DNA from 4 places in the Pseudomonas sp. RGM 3321 genome. Region 1 is predicted to be linked to each of the others. Evidence: predicted binding sites of a transcription regulator. Region 1 holds the regulator's gene; each other region holds the start of a gene.
The links. Region 1 encodes FliA, which starts transcription of late flagellar genes. Its sites were predicted from a motif close to CTAAAGTTTNNNNNNNNNNNGCCGNTAA; they were not measured.

Region 1 (4,993 bases):
AGCATGGACAGTTTCCGCATCGGCGCACAGGAGCAGCTCAAGACCCTTGGGCGCATCCTCAACGTGCCGGTCACCCATGTCGATCCTGGCCAGTCGCTGGTTCAGGCACTGGAGCCGCTGCTGCGCAAGCGCGTTGTGCTGATCGACACCGCCGGGCTGCAAGCCAGCGATCCTGCGCTGCGCATGCAACTGGAAAGCCTGGCAGGGCGTGGCATCAAGTCGCGTAACTACCTGGTACTGGCGACCACCAGCCAGAAGCAGGTACTGACCGCTGCCTATCACAGTTACAAACGTTGTGGCCTGGCCGGATGCATTCTGACCAAGCTTGATGAAACAGCCAGCCTGGGCGAAGTCCTGAGCCTGGCGATCAGTCATGAATTACCTGTGGCCTACCTCACGGACGGACCTCGTATTCCTGACGACCTGCACACCCCGCGTCGTCATCAACTGGTGAGCCGTGCGGTGAGTGTGCAGATGCAGGATGAGCCGAGCGAGGAAGCAATGGCTGATATGTTTGCTGACCTCTATCACACCCCTGGCAAGAGAGTGGGTTAAGTGATGGATATTATTGGAATGTCCCTGCGTCAACGGTCTGCCATGTGGTGTTCATTTGCGAACGTGCAGCCCTCGATGTGGTTTCGGTCTACGCAAGACAAGGTAAAGAAATAACATGGGCAGCATGCATCCCGTACAGGTTATCGCGGTGACCGGTGGCAAAGGTGGCGTCGGTAAGACTAACGTGTCAGTGAATCTTTCACTGGCCCTTGCCGAGCTTGGCCGTCGCGTCATGCTGCTGGACGCCGATCTGGGTCTGGCCAATGTCGACGTTCTGCTTGGGCTGACGCCTAAACGTACACTTGCCGATGTGATAGAGGGCCGTTGCGAGTTGCGCGACGTCCTGTTGCAGGGGCCGGGTGGGGTGCGTATCGTGCCTGCCGCCTCTGGCACCCAGAGCATGGTGCATCTGTCCCCGGCCCAGCATGCGGGTCTGATCCAGGCGTTCAGCGAGATTGGCGACAACCTTGATGTGCTGGTGATTGACACGGCTGCCGGTATCGGCGAATCGGTGGTCAGCTTCGTGCGCGCCGCTCAGGAAGTGTTGCTGGTGGTGTGCGACGAGCCCACGTCGATCACCGATGCCTACGCCCTGATCAAACTGCTCAACCGCGACTATGGCATGAACCGCTTCCGGGTGCTGGCCAACATGGCGCAGAGCCCGCAGGAAGGGCGCAATCTGTTCGCCAAACTCACCAAAGTGACGGACCGTTTTCTTGATGTCGCGCTGCAGTATGTAGGTGCCGTGCCGTACGACGAGTGCGTGCGCAAGGCCGTACAGAAACAGCGCGCCGTCTACGAAGCATTCCCGCGATCCAAATGTGCGCTGGCGTTCAAGGCCATTGCCCAGAAGGTTGACACCTGGCCGTTGCCAGCCAATCCGCGGGGTCATCTCGAGTTCTTCGTTGAGCGACTCGTTCACCAGACCAGTGCAGGGCCTGTGCAATGACTGCGAGCGGCTACCAGATGTACAGCAAGGCTTCCCGTAATTCGCAATACGAGTTGATCGAGCGTTATGCGCCATTGGTCAAGCGTATCGCTTATCATCTGCTGGCGCGCTTGCCGGCCAGCGTGCAGGTCGAGGATCTGATCCAGGCCGGCATGATCGGTCTGCTTGAAGTCTCCACCAAATATGATTCAACCAAAGGTGCGAGTTTCGAGACCTACGCCGGCATTCGCATTCGTGGTGCGATGCTGGACGAAGTGCGCAAGGGCGACTGGGCACCACGCTCAGTGCACCGCAATACCCGAATGGTCAGTGACGCAATTCGTGCAATTGAAGCTAAAACCGGCCGTGACGCTAAAGATCACGAGGTTGCGGCCGAACTCCAGTTGAGTCTTGATGATTATTACGGGATTTTGAATGACACCTTGGGCAGCCGCCTCTTCAGTTTCGACGACCTGCTTCAGGACGGCGATCACGAAGGGCTGCATGAGGATGGCGCAAGCGGTTCGCTTGAGCCGTCGCGCGACCTGGAAGACGAGCGCTTCCAGGCAGCGTTGGCCGATGCAATTGCTAATTTGCCAGAGCGTGAGCGTCTGGTGTTGGCGCTGTACTACGACGAAGAGCTGAACCTCAAGGAAATCGGAGAGGTTCTTGGGGTCAGCGAATCTCGGGTCAGTCAGTTACACAGCCAGTGCGCAGCTCGTTTGCGGGGGCGTTTGGGGGAGTGGCGAGCGCGTTGACGGCAGTGCGCGACGTTTGTCGTGCGTTGTCTGCATGCCGGCTGTGCAAAGCGTTACGTGGTAGCAGGATAGACCAGGCAAGGGCCTGTCGGGCAATGTCTCGATGGGCTTTAGTCGCAGTCTTGACTGTCGTTGTGCCAAGCCCGTCGTCGTTTCGTATAGCTGGGGGTGTGCTGTGCCAGTATTGAGTGAACAGCGTGTTCAGGTGCTGAACGCGTTAAAGACTGCTTGGAGGTCGAATTGGACAAGAACATGAAAATCCTCATCGTTGATGACTTCTCAACGATGCGGCGGATCATCAAGAATCTGTTGCGTGATCTGGGGTTTACCAACACATCTGAAGCGGATGACGGTCTGACCGCATTGCCGATGCTGCACAGCGGTGCCTTTGACTTTCTGGTGACGGACTGGAACATGCCTGGCATGACCGGTATCGACTTGTTGCGTCAGGTCCGTGCGGACGAGCGTCTCAAGAGCCTTCCTGTACTGATGGTTACTGCCGAAGCGAAGCGTGAGCAGATCATTGAAGCTGCCCAGGCCGGGGTGAACGGTTATGTAGTCAAGCCGTTCACGGCTCAAGCGCTGAAAGAGAAGATCGAAAAGATCTTTGAACGCGTCAATAGCTGATGCATGCCGCGAGGGCGCTATGGATAACAATGATTCAATGGCCGACTTTGAGTCGACCTTAAAGAGACACGCGCAGGAACTCGTCACCAGCCTTGAAAAGGGCCGCTTCGGTGACGCTGTGCAGCTGATCCATGAACTCAACCAGACACGCGACCGCGGCCTTTATCAGGAAGTGGGCAAGCTGACTCGTGAGCTGCACAGTGCAATCGTCAATTTCCACATTGATCCGCATATGCCTCAGGCCGAAGAGGTGTCGCAGATCACGGACGCGACCGAGCGTCTGTCCTACGTCGTCAGGCTGACCGAGAACGCGGCCAACCGTACGATGGATCTGGTCGAGGAAAGCACGCCGCTCATGAATGGTCTGAGTTCCGACGCCAAGGCGTTGAGCGAAGACTGGGGACGCTTCATGCGTCGCGAAATCGGTGCCGAAGAGTTTCGTGAACTGGCCAAGCGCGTCGATGGTTTTCTGACGCGTACCGAGCAGGAGGCCGATAGGGTTTCCGGGCATCTCAACGATATTTTGCTTGCTCAGGATTACCAGGACCTCACCGGTCAGGTGATCAAGCGCGTCACGCAACTGGTGACCGAAGTAGAGGGTAATTTGCTCAAGCTGGTGCTCATGGCCAGCCATGTCGATCGCTTCGCCGGCATCGAACATGACGAACAATCCATCCTTGCTGAAAAAGATCCTAAAAAACATCTCGCCAAGGGTGAAGGTCCGCAGATTCATGCCGATAAACGTGAAGACGTCGTATCCGGACAGGATGATGTAGACGATCTGCTATCGAGCCTCGGCTTCTAAGATCTGTTGACGGTTAATTTTAGGGAGCACCCCATGAGCTTCGGCGCCGATGAAGAAATCCTTCAGGATTTTCTGGTAGAGGCCGGCGAAATTCTGGAGCAGTTGTCAGAGCAATTGGTCGAGCTGGAAAGCCGACCGGATGATGCTGATCTGCTCAATGCAATTTTTCGCGGTTTTCACACTGTAAAAGGGGGCGCCGGCTTCCTCCAGCTCCATGAGCTGGTGGAGTGCTGCCACATCGCCGAAAACGTGTTCGACATCCTTCGCAAGGGTGAACGTCGCGTTGATTCCGAACTGATGGATGTGGTCCTGGAAGCTCTGGACACCGTCAACAGCATGTTCGGTCAGGTACGTGAACGGACTGACGTAACTGCGGCGACGCCAGAGCTGCTGGCTGCGCTGTCGCGATTGGCCGAGCCACAATCTGCCGACGAAGTCGCAGCGCCCGAACCTGAGCCCGAGCCGGTGGTTGAAGCCGCCGCTCCGGTTGCGGTTGCCGAGCAAGCGGCCGGCGATGACATCACCGATGATGAGTTCGAGCAGCTGCTCGATTCGCTGCACGGCGCAAGTCCGGTGTCTGCGGCACCAGCAGCGGCACCGGCTTCGGCACCTGCGGTCGCGCCAGCTGGCGATGAAATTACCGATCAGGAATTTGAATCCCTGCTTGATCAGTTGCATGGCAAGGGCAAGTTTGCGGCCGATGCAGTAGCCGCTCCAGCCCCTGCGCCTGCGGCACAGAGCAGTCGTGGAGCGCCTGCCGGCGATGAAATCACCGACGACGAATTCGAAGCCTTGCTTGATCAACTGCATGGCAAAGGCTCGTTTGACGGCGCCATAGCCGCTCCGGCTGCTGCTGCACCTGTGGCCGTTGCTGCCAAGGCACCTTCTGCTGCAGCGGCATCGGACGAAATTACCGATCACGAATTCGAAAATCTGCTCGACGAACTGCATGGTAAAGGCAAGTTCAAGCCTGATGCGGTCGTTGCCAAGGCACCTGCTCCGGCAGCCGCCGTAGCTGCTGCTCCGCCACCGGCTGCCAAGCCCGCTGCGGCGCCTGCGCCTGCTGCGAAGGTTGAGCCCGCCAAGCCTGCTCCAGCGCCTGCACGTGCTCCTGCGCCCACCGGTGAAAAGCCGGTTGCGACTGAAGCCGAAACCACGGTTCGTGTGGATACCGCCCGACTGGACGAGATCATGAACATGGTCGGCGAGCTGGTGCTGGTACGTAACCGCCTGGTTCGTCTGGGTCTCAACAGCGGCGATGAAGCCATGTCCAAGGCGGTTTCCAACCTGGATGTGGTCACCGCCGACCTGCAGACTGCG
Region 2 (4,993 bases), on a different contig from region 1:
AACAAACCCCAGCTGGAGATGAACAGTGCAGCGATCAGAGGGCCGATCACAAAACCGTTCAGGCCAAAGACCGACATGCCGCCCAGCGTGGAAATCAGGATCAGGTAGTCCGGCATTTTCGTGTCCTTGCCCACCAGGATAGGACGCAGCACGTTATCCACCAGACCGATCACGAAAACACCGAACAACCCAAGCACCACACCTTGCCAGATCATGCCACTGAGCAGGAAGTAGACAGCCACCGGAGCCCAGACAATCCCCGCCCCCACAGCGGGCAACAGCGACAGGAAGGCCATGATCACCGCCCACAGCAACGCACTCGGGATGTCCAGCGCCCAGAAGATAAAACCGCCCAGCGCACCTTGCGTTACCGCGACCACCACGTTGCCCTTGACCGTGGCACGTACCACTCGGGTGAACTTGAGTTGCAGACGACGCTTCTGCTGTTCGCCCAATGGAAAGGCCGTACGTATCTTGCGTACCAGTTCCTGTCCATCTCGCAGGAAGAAGTACAGCAGGTACAACATGATGAACACGCTGACCACGAAATCGAAGGTGCCCTGGCCAAAACTGAACGCTTGAGTCGCCAGATACTGACTGCCCTGCATTGCCCCTTTGGTGATCTTGTCGCGTAATCCTTCAAGGTCGCCCATCCCCAGTCGGTCGAGCAGTGCCTGAATCGAGTGCGGCAGCAGATCCTTGAACTCGGCGAGATAACCGGCGATATCCAGTTGCCCGGTCTCGACATTCTTGTAGAGCGTGGTGCCCTCCTGAACCAGCAAGGCGCTGATGACGATCACTGGCAGAATCGCAATCACCAGACAGATTGTCAGGGTGCACAGGGAGGTAAGATTGCGTGACCAGTTGAACTTGATCTGCAGCCTGCGCTGCACAGGCGCAAAGATGATCCCGAGAATGACCGCCCAGAATACTGCGCCGTAAAACGGCAGCAAAATCCATATGAAGGCAATGGTGACCAGCACCAATAGCATAATGAGGGTTTTGTATTGCAACGTGGTTTCGTTCATGTCCTGTCCATGTCAGTAGACCGCGCCTCGCGCCCGGTCTAGAGCTTAGTCAGCACTTGAACGTACGAGTGCCATCTTCTAGAAGGCAATATGACCGCGATGGCAGGCGCAGGCTGTTGCGGGCACCAGCGCCCCTGCCACGCAGGCATCAGACACGGAACTGACCGACCAGACTGTCAAGGCGCGAGCCCAGTTCGGCAAGGCTGCGTGAGGTCTGTGCGCTTTGCCGGGTTTCATCGGCGACGCTTTCAACTGCACCTGCGATCTGGTGAACACTGCGATTGATTTCTTCGGCAACCGCCGTCTGCTCTTCCGCTGCGCTGGCGATTTGCGCGTTCATCGAATTGATCGTCGCAATCAACTCACCGATGGTCACCAGCGATGTGCCTGCTTCGTTGGCTTGCACAGAGGTCCCGTCGCCAGCCTCGCTGGAGCGGCGCATCGCTGTGACCGCCTCCTGAGTGCCCTGCTGCAGACGGTCGATCATCCCTTGAATTTCCTGTGTGCTTTGCTGGGTGCGGCTGGCCAACGCCCGAACCTCGTCGGCAACCACGGCAAAACCGCGCCCTGCTTCCCCTGCCCTTGCGGCCTCGATGGCGGCATTGAGTGCGAGCAGGTTGGTTTGTTCGGCGATAGAGCGAATGACGCCCAGTACGCTGACGATCGAAGAAACGTCCTTTTGCAGAACATCCAGTGACGAGCCACTTTTGCGGATGTCGTCTACCAGTGCATGAATCTGTCTGATACTGCCATCCACAACGCGCTTGGCGGCGCGCCCTTGTTCGTCGGTCTGCTGAGCAGCCACGGAAGCACCCTGCGCGCTCTTGGCAACCTCTTGAGCCGCAGCTGACATCTGATTGATTGCAGTCGCCACTTGATCTGTTTCGTGGCGCTGACGGTCCATGGCGGTTTCCGAGCGCTGTGCCTGGGATGACACTTCTCCGACCAGGCCATTGAGTTGCCCGGTCATTTCGCTGACCTGACGAACCATACCGTGGATCTTGTCGACAAACCGGTTGAACGACCCAGCCAGATCACCAAGCTCGTCATTACTGGTAATGGTCAGACGCCGAGTCAGATCGCCTTCACCCGCGGCGATGTCATCCAGATTGTTTTTCATCAAGCCAAGCGGACGTAGCAGAGTGCCGGCCATCAATATCCCGATGACTCCGATGATGACCAGCACCAGGACGGTAATCCCCAATATGCTGTACAGCATTTCCTTCAGACGCGCTTCGACGTTCTGCCTGACGTCAGCGACTTTAGCGTCAATGCCGTCGATATTGACGGCAGAGCCGATGACCAGATCCCACTTCGGCAGATAATCCGTGTAGCCGATCTTGGGCACAGGTTCGGTCTTGCCAGGCAGGGCCGAGGAGTACATCACATAGTGAGTGCCCGCCTTGCCGACCGCCACCAGTTCGCGGTTGATGTAGACCCCGTTCGCATCGCGGGCTTCACTGAAGCTCTTGCCCACGCCATCAGGACTGTTGCTACGGAATATCCGGATTACCTGAGAGTCATAGCCAAAGATATAACCATCCTTGCCATAACTGATGGAGGAAAGCAGCTTGATCGCCTTAGCGCGCGCAGTTTCATCACCCGGCGCTGCAGCCTCGTAAAGCGGCTTGATAGCCGTCATGGCGATCGCAACGTAGTTCTGCAACGTTGCCTTGGCTTCAGAGAGCAGACGCTCTCGCGTATCACTGACCTCGCGCTCGGCCTGCCGGTGCAGCATGAACACCGTGGTTGCACTGATCACCAGCGCAAATATCAGAACCGGCAGGACTGCCAGCGACAGAACCTTGGCTTTCAGACTGAGACGCATAGGAGTGGCCTTATGTTTATTTTTATGAGTCAGAGATACCCATCAGGCTATCGGCGGCATCCGACGGACATTAAGACCTGACGTATTTTTTGTATGAAGACTCTGAAAGTTACAGGCTGGCAACTTATGGAGCGGTGCGCTCAGGAAGATCGATGCGTACGCGAAGGCCCCCAGCGGGGCTCTCCTGCAATTGCAGTTGGCCGCCCCAGGCCTCGACGATATCGCGCACAATCCCCAGGCCAAGGCCATGACCGGTAATCTGCTCGTCAAGGCGAGCGCCACGGCTGAAAACCTCTGCGCGCTGCGACTCCGGAATACCGGGCCCATCATCGTCCACAAGAAGACTGAAGCCCTGAGCCTGACTGAGAATGCTCAGACGTACTTCGCTGTCGGCCCACTTGCAGGCGTTGTCCAGAAGGTTGCCCAGCAGTTCGAGGATATCCTCCCGGTCCCACGGCAGATGCATGCCTGCTTCGACATCGTTGACCAAATGAAGGTGGGCACCATGAATCATGCCCAACGTGGAAAACAGCCCGGGCAGTTCGGCATCACAGTCGAAACGGGCTCCGGGCAGCGCGTCCCCGGAAAGGCGGGCCCGATTGAGTTCACGCTCCAGACGCAGACGGATATTTTCCAACTGCTCCTGCAACGTCTTGCGCAATGCAGGGTTGCCGTCCATCTGCCCACTGAGAGCAAGGCTGAGTAATACCGCAAGCGGTGTCTTCAAGGCATGCCCCAGATTCCCCAGTGCATTGCGTGAGCGTTTCAGACTGTCTTCAGTATGCGCAAGCAGATGGTTGATCTGAGCCACAAGGGGCTCAAGCTCAAGGGGCACCTGATTGTCCAGTTGCGAACGCTGACCCTGCTGAAGCTGGAAGATCTGCTCGCGAACGGTTTCCAGAGGCCGAAGCGCCCTGCGTACAGTGATGCGCTGCAAAACCAGCACCAGGATCAGCGCTGCGAGCCCGAGCCCGAGCCCGATCTGCTGCATGAGGCGAAAGCTCGCCCTGACCGGCGTGTAATCCTGGGCAACGGTAATTGAAATCTGCTTGCCGAACTTTCGGTATTCGCTGGTCAGCATCAACAGCGATTGCCCGGTCTTGCCGAGTTCAAGGTTGGCGTGCAATCCCACTCCAGGCTGAGGCAGCTCAAAATCCCACAAAGAACGGGAGCGCCAGTGGCCCTGCGGCAAGTCCATACGAAAATAGTGGCCGGACAGCGGGCGCTGATAAGCACCCGACAAACGATGGTCATCCAGTTGCAACCCGGCAGGACCTCGCACCAGCGCCACCAGCAGGTTCTCGCTCTCATTGCGTAAGCCCGACTCCAGATAGCGCTGCAGGCCCACTTCAAACAACCAGAGACTGGTCTGCGCCATCACCAGGCCGACAACGACCATAACGGCGATAAGACCCAGGCTCAGACGCCGTTGTATGGATTTCAACCTCCGGCTCCGCCGTACAGATAGCCTTGGCCGCGACGTGTCTCGACCACTGCGCGGCCTAGTTTGCGCCTCAGGTGATTGACATGGACCTCAATGACATTGGAGTCACGCTCGTTTTCGCCATCGTACAAGTGCTCCGAGAGATGGCTTTTGGAGAGAATCTGTCCAGGGTGGAGCATGAAATAGCGCAGCAGACGAAACTCAGCAGAAGTGAGCTGGATATCCACGCCATCCCGGCTGACACTCTGGCGACCTTCATCCAGATTAAGGCCGGCAGACTCCAGGGTAGGCTGGTTGGCAAGCCCGTGCGAGCGCCTCAACAGGGCCTGAATACGCAACTGCAGTTCTTCAGGATGAAAAGGTTTGGTCAGGTAATCATCGGCCCCCGCCTTCAAGCCTTCTATACGCTCTGACCACGAACCTCGTGCCGTCAGAATCAGTACCGGGGTAGCCAGGCCCTTGCCACGCCATTGCTGGAGAACCTCAAGCCCCGGCATGCCGGGCAAGCCCAGATCCAGAACAATGAGGTCATAAGGCTCGGTTGCGCCTTGGTAAACCGCGTCACGACCGTCAGCCAGCCAGTCGACTGCATAGCCTTGCCGTCCCAGCGCAGCGAGTAACTCATCTGCGAGGGGAACATGGTCTTCAACCAGTAGCAGGCGCATCAGTCATCATCCTCGTCTTTCAGCAATC
Region 3 (4,993 bases), on a different contig from region 1:
GTGCGCTGTGTCTTTGAGCAAGGCAGGTGGGCGGCGCTGATCAGCCAGAGCCTGACGCATCACGGATTCAGGTGTGTTGCTGACCTTTATGATGCGTCTGGCTGCGCTGTCTGAAAACGCTTCGCTGGAATACCCCAGCCGTCGAAACAGCGTCAGACCTTCCATCTCCAGCGGGCGATCCAGCTCATGCAGCCATGCTCCCGCGCCGTTGTGGCGCAAGGCGGGTTGATAGCCGTGCGGGTTGGTTGGGTGCTCCATCAGATAACCATCGCCGGTCGGCTCAGGCTTGACCGAATACGTTCGTCCCTCGAGTGGCAACCACTGTCTGTCTTGCCATGTGTACAGGCCGGTGGCGTCGGGCTGCAGGCCTTCAGGCAGCACGACGTCATGAGCAAAGGGTGTCAGGTCGGGCTTCCAGAGGCGAGTCATTCCATCCGGCAACTCCACGGGTTTCAGGCTGTTTACGAACTCGGGCACTTGTATCGCCGGGATGCCTGCTGCTCCCGTCACCGCAGCGCCAAGGGCCGACATCAGGGCAATGTTCTCCACCACATCGAAAAGGTAGGCGAACGCCTGCTGTCTCTCGTCTTTGGCCCAGCTCTCTATGCCCTCATAGACCTCATGTGTCAGCTGAATGGCGGTGACGGTCATCATCACTTCGCCCAATACCGGAACGACAAAAGCGGCGATGTTCAAGACGTCGAATGCTTTGTCCTTGAAGTACTGCACACGCTCGTCGAAGGTTTTCTGGTCCTGCGCCGCCGTCGGCACGCCATGAAACAGCGCATCGTCCTTCAACGTTGCACGTTTGCGATCGTACAGGGCCTCCGGCAACGAGCCTTGCAGCGGGATTTCTCTCAGGTCCAGCCGGGCGTTTCGGTCAGCTTCACGTTCCAGCCACTGGCGCTCGAATAGACCACCTTTCTTGACTTTGGGGTGCAGACGCTCGGACAGCTTTTCAAACAAGGCACTTCGGTGGCGTGCCGGTATGAACCGCGTGAAGAAATTCAGATACCCGTTGATGAACATCCGGTCGCGCAATGCGTTTATAAACACCTCGACCGAGTCGTATTCCTTCAGCGGCGCAACCGGGTCGTCCGGAATGTAGACGACAATCTTTTCTGCCTGAGTTGCCACGTCGCGGTCTTTGCCGATAACAAACAGGCCGTCAAGTTCGACATCCCCCAGGCACAGTAAGCTGCAGTTGACGGGCCTGTTATCAAGCCGGACGTTTTGCTTGCCGTCGAGAATATCCAGTAACGCGCACTGCAATGGCGGGCTGACCAGTTTCTGCAGGGAGGCAATCTGCAGTTGAAGTCGGATGGACGATGACTGAAGTTGCAGGAAGTCCTTGCGCAGCCTGGATGCCGCAATGTCCGCCGTCTCTTCGGTTGTTGAAGGTGTATTGAAGGCGGACTCAAGGTGGGCCTGGTATTTGCCGCCCAGGTCCAGCTCGCGGCACATTGCTGCGAACCCGGTCGCAGGTATCGGCAAGGACTGGCCGGTGATCTGCTGACCGATGATTTCAAATGAGGAAAACACCTGAGCCTTGATGCCCGAGTCCGAGTCCATCGCGCCGGGCGCGGTTTCCCACGCTTCGAAATTCTGCAGCGCAGCCTTGAGCAGGCTCTGACTGGCAGTCCTCAAGGCAATGTTGGCTTGAGTCACGGGGTCTCGGGATGCCGCCAGGAACGACTGGTCGACTCTGGCCCGGCTGGCGTGAAACAGCGAGGTTCGGGCGACGTCCACCTCCAGCCCGAAGCGGTCCTTGATCGCCGCCGTCAGAAGAGGGGTCGCAAATTCTTCCAGTGTCGAGAGGCGACCAAGCGTCGGACGAACCTTTTCTTCATTCTGGCGATGCTCGGCATAGAGCTGCTGCAGTTTATCGACTTGCTCCGGGCTGGACGTTCGCGCGCTCGTCAGCCATTGCAAAGGGCGTCCGGAGGTTTTGCGCAGAGCCGCATGGGTTGCCGATTCTGCGTCAAGCAGCCACCCGGGTGATTTATCTTTTATAAGTTGCACATGCGGGGCGGCAGATGCCTTGCCCGGCGAAGTTTGATCCAGCATTGAAGTGCCTTGTCGTGAGTGAGCAGGCGACAAAGCTTACGTTTGAGGTCAGGCCAGCAAGTGCTAACTATTTATCGGCTGCACAGGTTCCTGAGGTCTTGTGCTCAAGTAGTGGTGACAAGGGCCGACAAGAAGGCAGGAAAGCGGGTTAATGAGCAGGGGCCGTGATTTGGTTTTTCATTCCCCGTGTACCCGTTGACGGCTGGGCTATACTCACGCCGCTTGGACCGCTCGTCGGTCCGCTTCTTGAACACGGCCCGATGCCGTCGTTGAACTCTTGAGGGCTGACTGTGAAGAACTGGACCTTGCGCCAACGGATTCTGGCGAGTTTCGCCGTCATCATCGCAATCATGCTGCTGATGGTCGTTGTATCTTATTCACGACTGTTGTCCATCGAGTCCAGCGAGGAAGATGTCCGTCTTGATGCGTTACCCGGTGTCTACTACAGCACGCTGGTGCGCAGTGCCTGGGGCGAGAGTTACATCCGCACGCTGGAGCTGATTGCCGAAGGGCAGGGGCGGCCGCTGACCAAGCAGGAAAAGGATCAGTTCAAGGGGTTTGAAGACGCCCTTCAGTCGCAGATGGACGGCTACAAGAAATCCATCTTCGATGACACGGACAGGGCCAGCTTCGCGGTATTCGAAAAGCGCCGCGAGGTCTATTCGCGCATGCTTGCCGATGTTCACGCCAAGTACGAACGCGGTGATTATGCGGGCGCTCGCGATGAGTTTTACAACGAGCTCAATCCGGTCTGGAGTGAGGGCCGCCTGCAGCTCAGAGACCTGATCGTTGCCAACAAGCAACTGGCTGACCAGTCCACCACCAATATCGTCAACGCTGTGCTGGGCGCCAAGATCAGCATGGTGCTCTCTCTGCTGATCGCGGTCATGGCGGCGGCTGCCTGCGGGCTGCTGCTGATGCGCTCGATCACCTCTCCGATGCAGATGATCGTGAGTATTCTGGACGTCATGCGCAAGGGCGATTTGAGTACCCGGCTGAACCTGTCGCGCAAGGACGAGTTCAATGCGGTCGAGACCGGCTTCAACGACATGGTCTCCGAGCTCACCGCGCTGGTGGCGCAGGCGCAGCGCTCTTCGGTACAGGTCACGACCTCGGTCACCGAAATCGCTGCAACGTCCCGCCAGCAGCAGGCTACCGCCACCGAGACCGCGGCAACCACCACCGAGATCGGTGCCACGTCGCGGGAAATCGCCGCCACTTCGCGGGACCTGGTGCGGACCATGACCGAAGTCACCTCGGCGGCAGACCAGGCGTCGGTGCTCGCCGGCTCCGGTCAGCAGGGCCTGGCACGCATGGAAGACACCATGCATCAGGTGATGGGCGCTGCCAATCTGGTCAACGCCAAGCTGGCGATCCTCAACGAGAAGGCCGGCAACATCAATCAGGTCGTCGTCACCATCGTCAAGGTCGCCGACCAGACCAACCTGCTGTCGCTCAATGCCGCCATCGAGGCCGAGAAGGCCGGTGAGTACGGTCGCGGGTTCGCAGTAGTGGCCACCGAGGTGCGTCGCCTGGCTGACCAGACTGCCGTTGCCACTTATGACATCGAGCAGATGGTGCGCGAAATCCAGTCGGCGGTGTCTGCTGGTGTGATGGGCATGGACAAGTTTTCCGAGGAGGTGCGCCGCGGCATGTTCGAGGTCACTCAGGTCGGCGAGCAGTTGTCGCAAATCATTCAGCAAGTACAGGCGTTGGCGCCCCGTGTGTTGATGGTCAATGAAGGTATGCAGGCTCAGGCTACCGGTGCCGAGCAGATCAATCAGGCACTGGTGCAGTTGGCGGATGCCAGCAGCCAGACCGTCGAGTCTCTGCGTCAAGCCAGTTTCGCCATCGACGAGTTGAGTCAGGTCGCGGTCGGGCTGCGCGGTGGCGTTTCGCGATTCAAGGTCTGAACACTCCAATGACGGATCAATCGCCGAGGCGCAACGGCACGCCACTGACCACCAGTAAACTCTTTCTGCTGTTTTGCATCGGCGAAGACCGCTATGCGCTGGACGCGAAAGAGATCGCTGAAATCCTGCCTCGGGTGAAACTCAAGGCAATTGCCCAGGCTCCTCACTGGGTGGCGGGGATCTTTGCCCATCGCGGCGAGATCGTGCCGGTGATTGACATCAGTGCGCTGAACTCCGGTCAATCAGCGCGCTTGCGCACCAGCACGCGAATGGTTCTGGTGCATTATCGGCACGACGACACGCACCCAGCGCAGTTGCTCGGGCTGATTCTGGAGCAGGCCACCGAAACGCTGCGTTGCCCGGTGTCACAGTTCAAGGCGTACGGGCTGGACAATCGCCTGTCACCTTACCTGGGGCCGGTTCGGGAGGATGAGCAGGGGCTGCTGCAATGGATTCACGTTCAGGAGCTGTTGAGCGAGCCGGTTCGCGAGTTGTTGTACCCGGTGCCGCCAATCGACCTCGAACTGCTTGAGGACGCGCCATGAAGGTCGACGATTCACGCTTCTTCAGCTTCCTCAAGGAGCGTATCGGGCTGGATGTGACCTCGGTCGGCGAGGCGATCATCGAGCGTGCCTTGCGTCAGCGTGCGACGGCCGCCCATTGCCCCGACAGTGATGCGTATTGGCACCTTCTGGTGTCGTCGCCTCAAGAACAGCAGGCGCTGATCGAGGCGGTGATCGTTCCCGAAACCTGGTTTTTTCGCTACCCGGAATCGTTCGTCACACTGGGCATGCTGGCCCGTGAACGTATAGCCAGTCTTGCCGGTGCGCGCCCGTTGCGCATTCTCAGCCTGCCGTGCTCGACCGGCGAGGAACCCTATTCGATTGCCATGGCGTTATTCGATGCGGGGGTGGATGCCAGGCAGTTCAAGGTCGGTGCCATTGATATCAGTCCTGTCTCGATTGCCAAGGCCGAGCACGGCATCTATGGCAAGAACTCGTTCCGGGGCAGTG
Region 4 (4,993 bases), on a different contig from region 1:
GCGCAGCTCGACAGGAGCTGTCATTGCTCCGAATGGCAACTTCGCAATAAAGCGTTCGTATACTTGGCCCAACTGCATGCGCTCGGACACATCGCCTTCAAAGCGCAGTTTGCAACCGGTCGCAGATATATCCAGCAGTTTGCCGGTCAGAGGGGATTTCAAACGGTCGCCGCCGATCTCGATGTCGACCAGCTGTGCCAGCTTCAGCGCTGCACGAAATGCGTTGCGCCGCTGGTGGTAAATCACCTCTTCAGGCATCGGCCCGCGGTACAGGCGCTGCCCGTTGGTATCGACAATCTCCATCTGCGATGAGCTTTCCCAGGCGATACGCACGCCGTCGTGAAAACCTTCGACGCGGAAAGACTCGCCATTACTTAAAAAGCGTTCGCCATCGCGGGGGATCATTTCGTCGAGCGCCATGAGGTTGCTGTCACGGTCGACTTCAAGCAGGTAGCTCTGAAAGCGTTGGGCACGTTCATGGAAGGTAATGATCAGAGGATCATGACTCTCGAGTAGCAACCGCAGGTTAGCGGCAATTTCCAAAGGTGTGTTGAGGACCTTCGGGGGCTGCGGAGCATCGTCCGCGCTTGAGCCATTCACGTTCTTGAATCTCCAGGCAAAATACTACGGCAACGCAACAACAGGCATTCTGCCACTACGCACGAAACCTTGATACAGGAAGTTACGCCTGACTCAGAGGGCGTGGTTTTGCTCTAAGCGCAGTTGACCCGCGACTGTCGTAGAGCGTGGGCGTCTCACCGCCGTTCAGTATGCGAAGCTGATGAGCGGTGCTGATCTGTTGCAGCTGAATCAGACTACCATTCTGCTCGTTCAGCGTCTGGCATTCATTGATCAACGCATTCAGTTCATCACCGGCCATCAGCAATTGCTCGCCGACATCCGACTGGCTGGCCAGTTGCTGGAGACCACTGCGATTGGCTGGCAGCCCCATGCCCGCAAGCACTTGGCTACGTTTGCGACCATGTTGATCGAGAAGAATGACCAGCGCCTGTTTCTGCGCCAGCACCTGCTCCATCTCGCCCATGTCGCGGCCGTGAAGAATCAGGGATTCGGCCTGCAGCAGCTCTAGAAGCTGTCGGGCCGAAACCATGTCGTCAGTGATCATCTGCAGCAAAGTAGTGTCTTGCATCGCATGCTCTGGTTTTTAAGCGTCCAGAATATCCAGCGCCAGCCTTGGCTTAGCGTTGGGTTTCGAAATTCAACAGCTTGCTGGCGACACGGTTGCTGTCCACTGTGTAACTACCGTCGGCGATGGCCTGCTTGAGCTCGGCAACGCGAGCACTATTGACGGTTGGCAGATCGGTCAGCTTGTCCGTGATTTTCTGCAACTGTTGAGCCTCACTGCTCAAAGAAAAAGTTTCCCCGGTGCTTTTGACACCTGCGGTGGCTGCAGGGGCTGTAGCATCGGTTTTGACGGTGTCTTTACTGGCGCTGGTACGTGTTGTACTGGCGACAGGCTGTGAATTGTTAAGGCGACTGAAATCTATGACCATGATTGAAAAAACCTCTGGGTGTTTGGACGCTTGCCTTGTTTTCGGCCAACCCCGATTAAACTTTAGGCCGATTGTGAGAAAGCTTCCCAATAGACGCTTTTCACCGTCGGATATTCCCCGCAGTCTAAAAAAAACACACCCTGTGCGCCAGCATCAATGCATTACATGGCCACTTCCACCTGCCCTGGGCCGGTGACATTCGCTTTGATCACCCGCTGGGAATTAAGGTTTTTCACCCGTATCTGTTCGTTGAAACCTCCGTCGGACATCGCTTCACCGGGCATGCGCACCGCCAGCGAACCGCTGCGGGCGATGATGACCACCTGATCGCCCTTGTGAATCATTTGGGGCTGTTCCAGTGCCACCGGGGTAACGACCTGGTCGATGACCATTTGTCGGACAACCTTTTGACCGACGGCCTGATCAAGAGAGGCCAGGAATCCTTGACCCAGACTGCTCACGTCGCGCTCACGCAGCGCAACGTCTTCTTCAGTAACGATGGCATCGCGTTTCAGCGGGCGCATCACGGTCACAACGTTGCGATACAGCAGCACCTGGGCCGGCACAAATACTGTCCAGGGCGAAGAGCCTTCGCAGCGTACCCGCACCGTAACCCGACCGACCGTGCGCGGGCTTTCCAGTGTGGCTGTCAAATCCTTGTCACAGGCACCCATCCGTAAACGCGGGTCGAGCTGCTTAACCTGTATGTCATGACGCCCGTCAATCTGGTTGGTTGCCAAATAGTCTTCTACTGTGAACTCAAGAAACCCTTGGGTGACGCCGATAAGCTGTTCAGGCAGTGTGAAATTCTCTGCGCGAGCTAGGCTCACCGTGCCACAAAGGCACAGCAGAGCGATTGCGCACAGAAGCCTGCGGGTTTCTAATGCGAGGTGTCGAGAAATTGTCGTCTTTGCGTTCATGAGGTAATAAATAGCAAAGCCCGTGCCGCTTGTTGATCTAGTGTCTGGGCGGCGGTCATTTTGGTAAGGGGGTTCGGCATGGCAGGTGTAATGGATTCGGTAAACCAGCGAACTCAGCTGGTGGGTCAGAATCGCCTGGAGCTGCTCTTGTTCCGTCTCGACGGTAAGCAGCTCTACGGGATCAACGTTTTCAAGGTAAAAGAAGTACTGCAATGCCCGAAACTCACCATCATGCCCAAATCGAGCAAGATCGTCAGGGGTGTGGCCAATATCCGTGGCGGCACGATCCCGATTATGGATCTGGCGATGGCGACGGGTTCCACGGGCATGATTTCTCTGGTCAACTCCTTCGTCATCATTACCGAGTACAACACCAAGGTTCAGGGTTTTCTGGTGCATTCTGTAGAACGCATCGTCAACATGAACTGGGAAGAGATTCATCCACCACCCAAAGGCACCGGGCGCGATCATTACCTGACCGCGGTCACCCGGGTTGATAATCAGTTGGTGGAAATTATCGACGTCGAGAAGATTCTTGCCGAAGTCGCACCTATTTCCGAAGAAGTGTCGGTCGGTGTGATTGATGCCGAGGTTCAGCACAAGGCGATTTCGCTGCGTGTGCTGACGGTCGATGACTCGTCGGTGGCCCGCAAGCAGGTCAGCCGCTGCCTGGAAACCGTCGGTGTGGAAGTGGTTGCCCTGAACGATGGCCGTCAAGCGCTGGATTACCTGCGCAAAATGGTCGAAGAGGGTAAAAAACCGGAAGAAGAGTTCCTGATGATGATCTCCGACATTGAAATGCCGGAGATGGATGGCTATACCCTTACAGCTGCGATACGTAATGACCCGCGTATGCAGAAGATGCACATCACCTTGCATACCTCTCTGTCCGGGGTATTCAACCAGGCGATGGTCAAGAAAGTCGGCGCTGATGATTTTCTCGCGAAATTCCGGCCTGATGATCTTGCGGCCAGGGTTGTTGCGCGGATCAAGGCAGCAGAATAACCAGCCGGGGGCGTCGTCCCCGGTGATTCACATGATTTGAGAGGCGGCACCTTGTCTACGGGTAATTTGGATTTTGATCAGTTCCGGGTATTTCTGGAAAAAGCCTGTGGCATCTTGCTTGGGGAAAACAAGCAGTATCTGGTGTCCAGCCGCCTCAACAAACTGATGGAGCAGCAAAGCATCAAGTCGCTTGGCGAGTTGGTTCAGCGCATCCAGACCCAGCCGCGCAGCGGGTTGCGCGAACAGGTTGTCGATGCGATGACCACCAACGAAACCCTGTGGTTTCGCGATACCTATCCGTTCGAAGTGCTGAAGAACAAAGTGCTGCCCGAGCAGATCAAGGCCAGCCCTGGTCAGCGACTGCGCATCTGGTCGGCGGCCTGTTCATCGGGCCAGGAACCGTACTCGCTGTCGATGTCGATTGATGAGTTCGAGCGCGCCAATCAGGGCCAGCTCAAATCGGGCGTGCAGATTGTTGCCACCGATTTGTCTGGCGCAATGCTTAACAACTGCAAGACCGGCGAGTACGACAGTCTGGCTATCGGCCGTGGCTTGTCGCCGGATCGTCTGCAGCGTTTCTTCGATGTAAAAAGTCCGGGTCGCTGGGTCGTCAAGACGCCGATCAAGAGCCGTGTGGAGTTCCGCTCGTTCAACCTGCTCGACAGCTACGCCTCGCTGGGCAAGTTCGACATCGTGTTCTGCCGCAACGTATTGATCTACTTCTCCGCTGAAGTGAAGAAGGACATCCTGCTGCGTATCCACGGTACGCTCAAGCCAGGCGGTTACCTGTTTCTGGGGGCTTCCGAAGCGCTTAATGGTTTGCCGGATCACTATCAGATGGTTCAGTGCAGCCCCGGGATCATCTATAAGGCCAAGTGACGGTCTGTCAGTTGCCTGCGATGAAAAAAGAGACCTTCGGGTCTCTTTTTTGTGCTCGGCTGAAAACAGCTTCGATCGTCTGCCCATCGGTTTCATGTTTACGTTCGGATATCGCTCACCAGTTTGGCAAAAGCTTTGGCGGCGGCGCTCTGGTAGCCGTTTTTACGCCGCAGCAGCGCAACCGTCCGCCCAGGCAGGGCAGGGATCGTCTGAACTTCGCGCAATCCGGGCTGCTCGTGAACGATGGCATCGGGAAGAATGGTCGCCATACGCCCCTGGGCAACGACCTTGAGCAAAATGGCGATCGAGTTCGCCTCCAGGCCGACCGTAGGCTTGAAATTCTGCATCTGGCACCAGGCATCCAGCAGCCGGCGAGTGGCGAATCCGGGGGCGAGCAAGGCAAAGCGAAGCGTTTGCAGGTCCTCAAGTGTCAGCGCGGCCTGTTTTTCGGGGGCAGACTTGGCCATGACCAGGCACAGCTGTTCATCGAACAGAGGCTGGCTGTCTATCTCGACGGCATGACTGCCGGCAAAACCGATGGCCAGATCGAGCGCGTCACTGATCAATGCCTCGGTGATCTGCTCCAGAGGCAGCTCCGTGAGGATGATTGCCACGCCGGGATACAGCGCGCTGAAGCGGTCGATCAGCGGCGCTATCAGGTATTCACTGAAGGTT

Region 2: RGM3321_RS07475 (methyl-accepting chemotaxis protein) is a predicted target of FliA. The motif match lies at 2,904-2,931, and genes of this name have one in related genera.
Region 3: RGM3321_RS10365 (methyl-accepting chemotaxis protein) is a predicted target of FliA. The motif match lies at 2,171-2,198, and genes of this name have one in related genera.
Region 4: flgM (flagellar biosynthesis anti-sigma factor FlgM) is a predicted target of FliA. The motif match lies at 1,553-1,580, and genes of this name have one in related genera.

What each region holds. Positions count from the first base shown of each region.
Region 1 is NZ_JALHBH010000095.1:46,606-51,598, forward strand. Features, by position in the region: gene flhF (flagellar biosynthesis protein FlhF) at 1-555, shown strand, start outside; gene fleN (flagellar synthesis regulator FleN) at 671-1,504, shown strand; gene fliA (RNA polymerase sigma factor FliA) at 1,501-2,241, shown strand; gene RGM3321_RS05965 (chemotaxis response regulator CheY) at 2,494-2,868, shown strand; gene RGM3321_RS05970 (protein phosphatase CheZ) at 2,888-3,673, shown strand; gene RGM3321_RS05975 (chemotaxis protein CheA) at 3,707-4,993, shown strand, end outside.
Region 2 is NZ_JALHBH010000099.1:1,368-6,360, reverse strand. Features, by position in the region: gene RGM3321_RS07480 (AI-2E family transporter) at 1-1,028, opposite strand, end outside; gene RGM3321_RS07475 (methyl-accepting chemotaxis protein) at 1,177-2,856, opposite strand; gene RGM3321_RS07470 (sensor histidine kinase) at 2,981-4,300, opposite strand; gene RGM3321_RS07465 (response regulator transcription factor) at 4,297-4,965, opposite strand; gene RGM3321_RS07460 (PepSY domain-containing protein) at 4,965-4,993, opposite strand, start outside.
Region 3 is NZ_JALHBH010000104.1:32,611-37,603, forward strand. Features, by position in the region: gene RGM3321_RS10360 (NEL-type E3 ubiquitin ligase domain-containing protein) at 1-2,067, opposite strand, end outside; gene RGM3321_RS10365 (methyl-accepting chemotaxis protein) at 2,358-3,980, shown strand; gene RGM3321_RS10370 (chemotaxis protein CheW) at 3,989-4,525, shown strand; gene RGM3321_RS10375 (protein-glutamate O-methyltransferase CheR) at 4,522-4,993, shown strand, end outside.
Region 4 is NZ_JALHBH010000096.1:4,723-9,715, reverse strand. Features, by position in the region: gene RGM3321_RS06185 (flagellar brake protein) at 1-600, opposite strand, end outside; gene RGM3321_RS06180 (flagellar protein FlgN) at 683-1,150, opposite strand; gene flgM (flagellar biosynthesis anti-sigma factor FlgM) at 1,200-1,514, opposite strand; gene flgA (flagellar basal body P-ring formation chaperone FlgA) at 1,676-2,434, opposite strand; gene RGM3321_RS06165 (chemotaxis protein CheV) at 2,513-3,439, shown strand; gene cheR (protein-glutamate O-methyltransferase CheR) at 3,491-4,318, shown strand; gene cynR (transcriptional regulator CynR) at 4,417-4,993, opposite strand, start outside.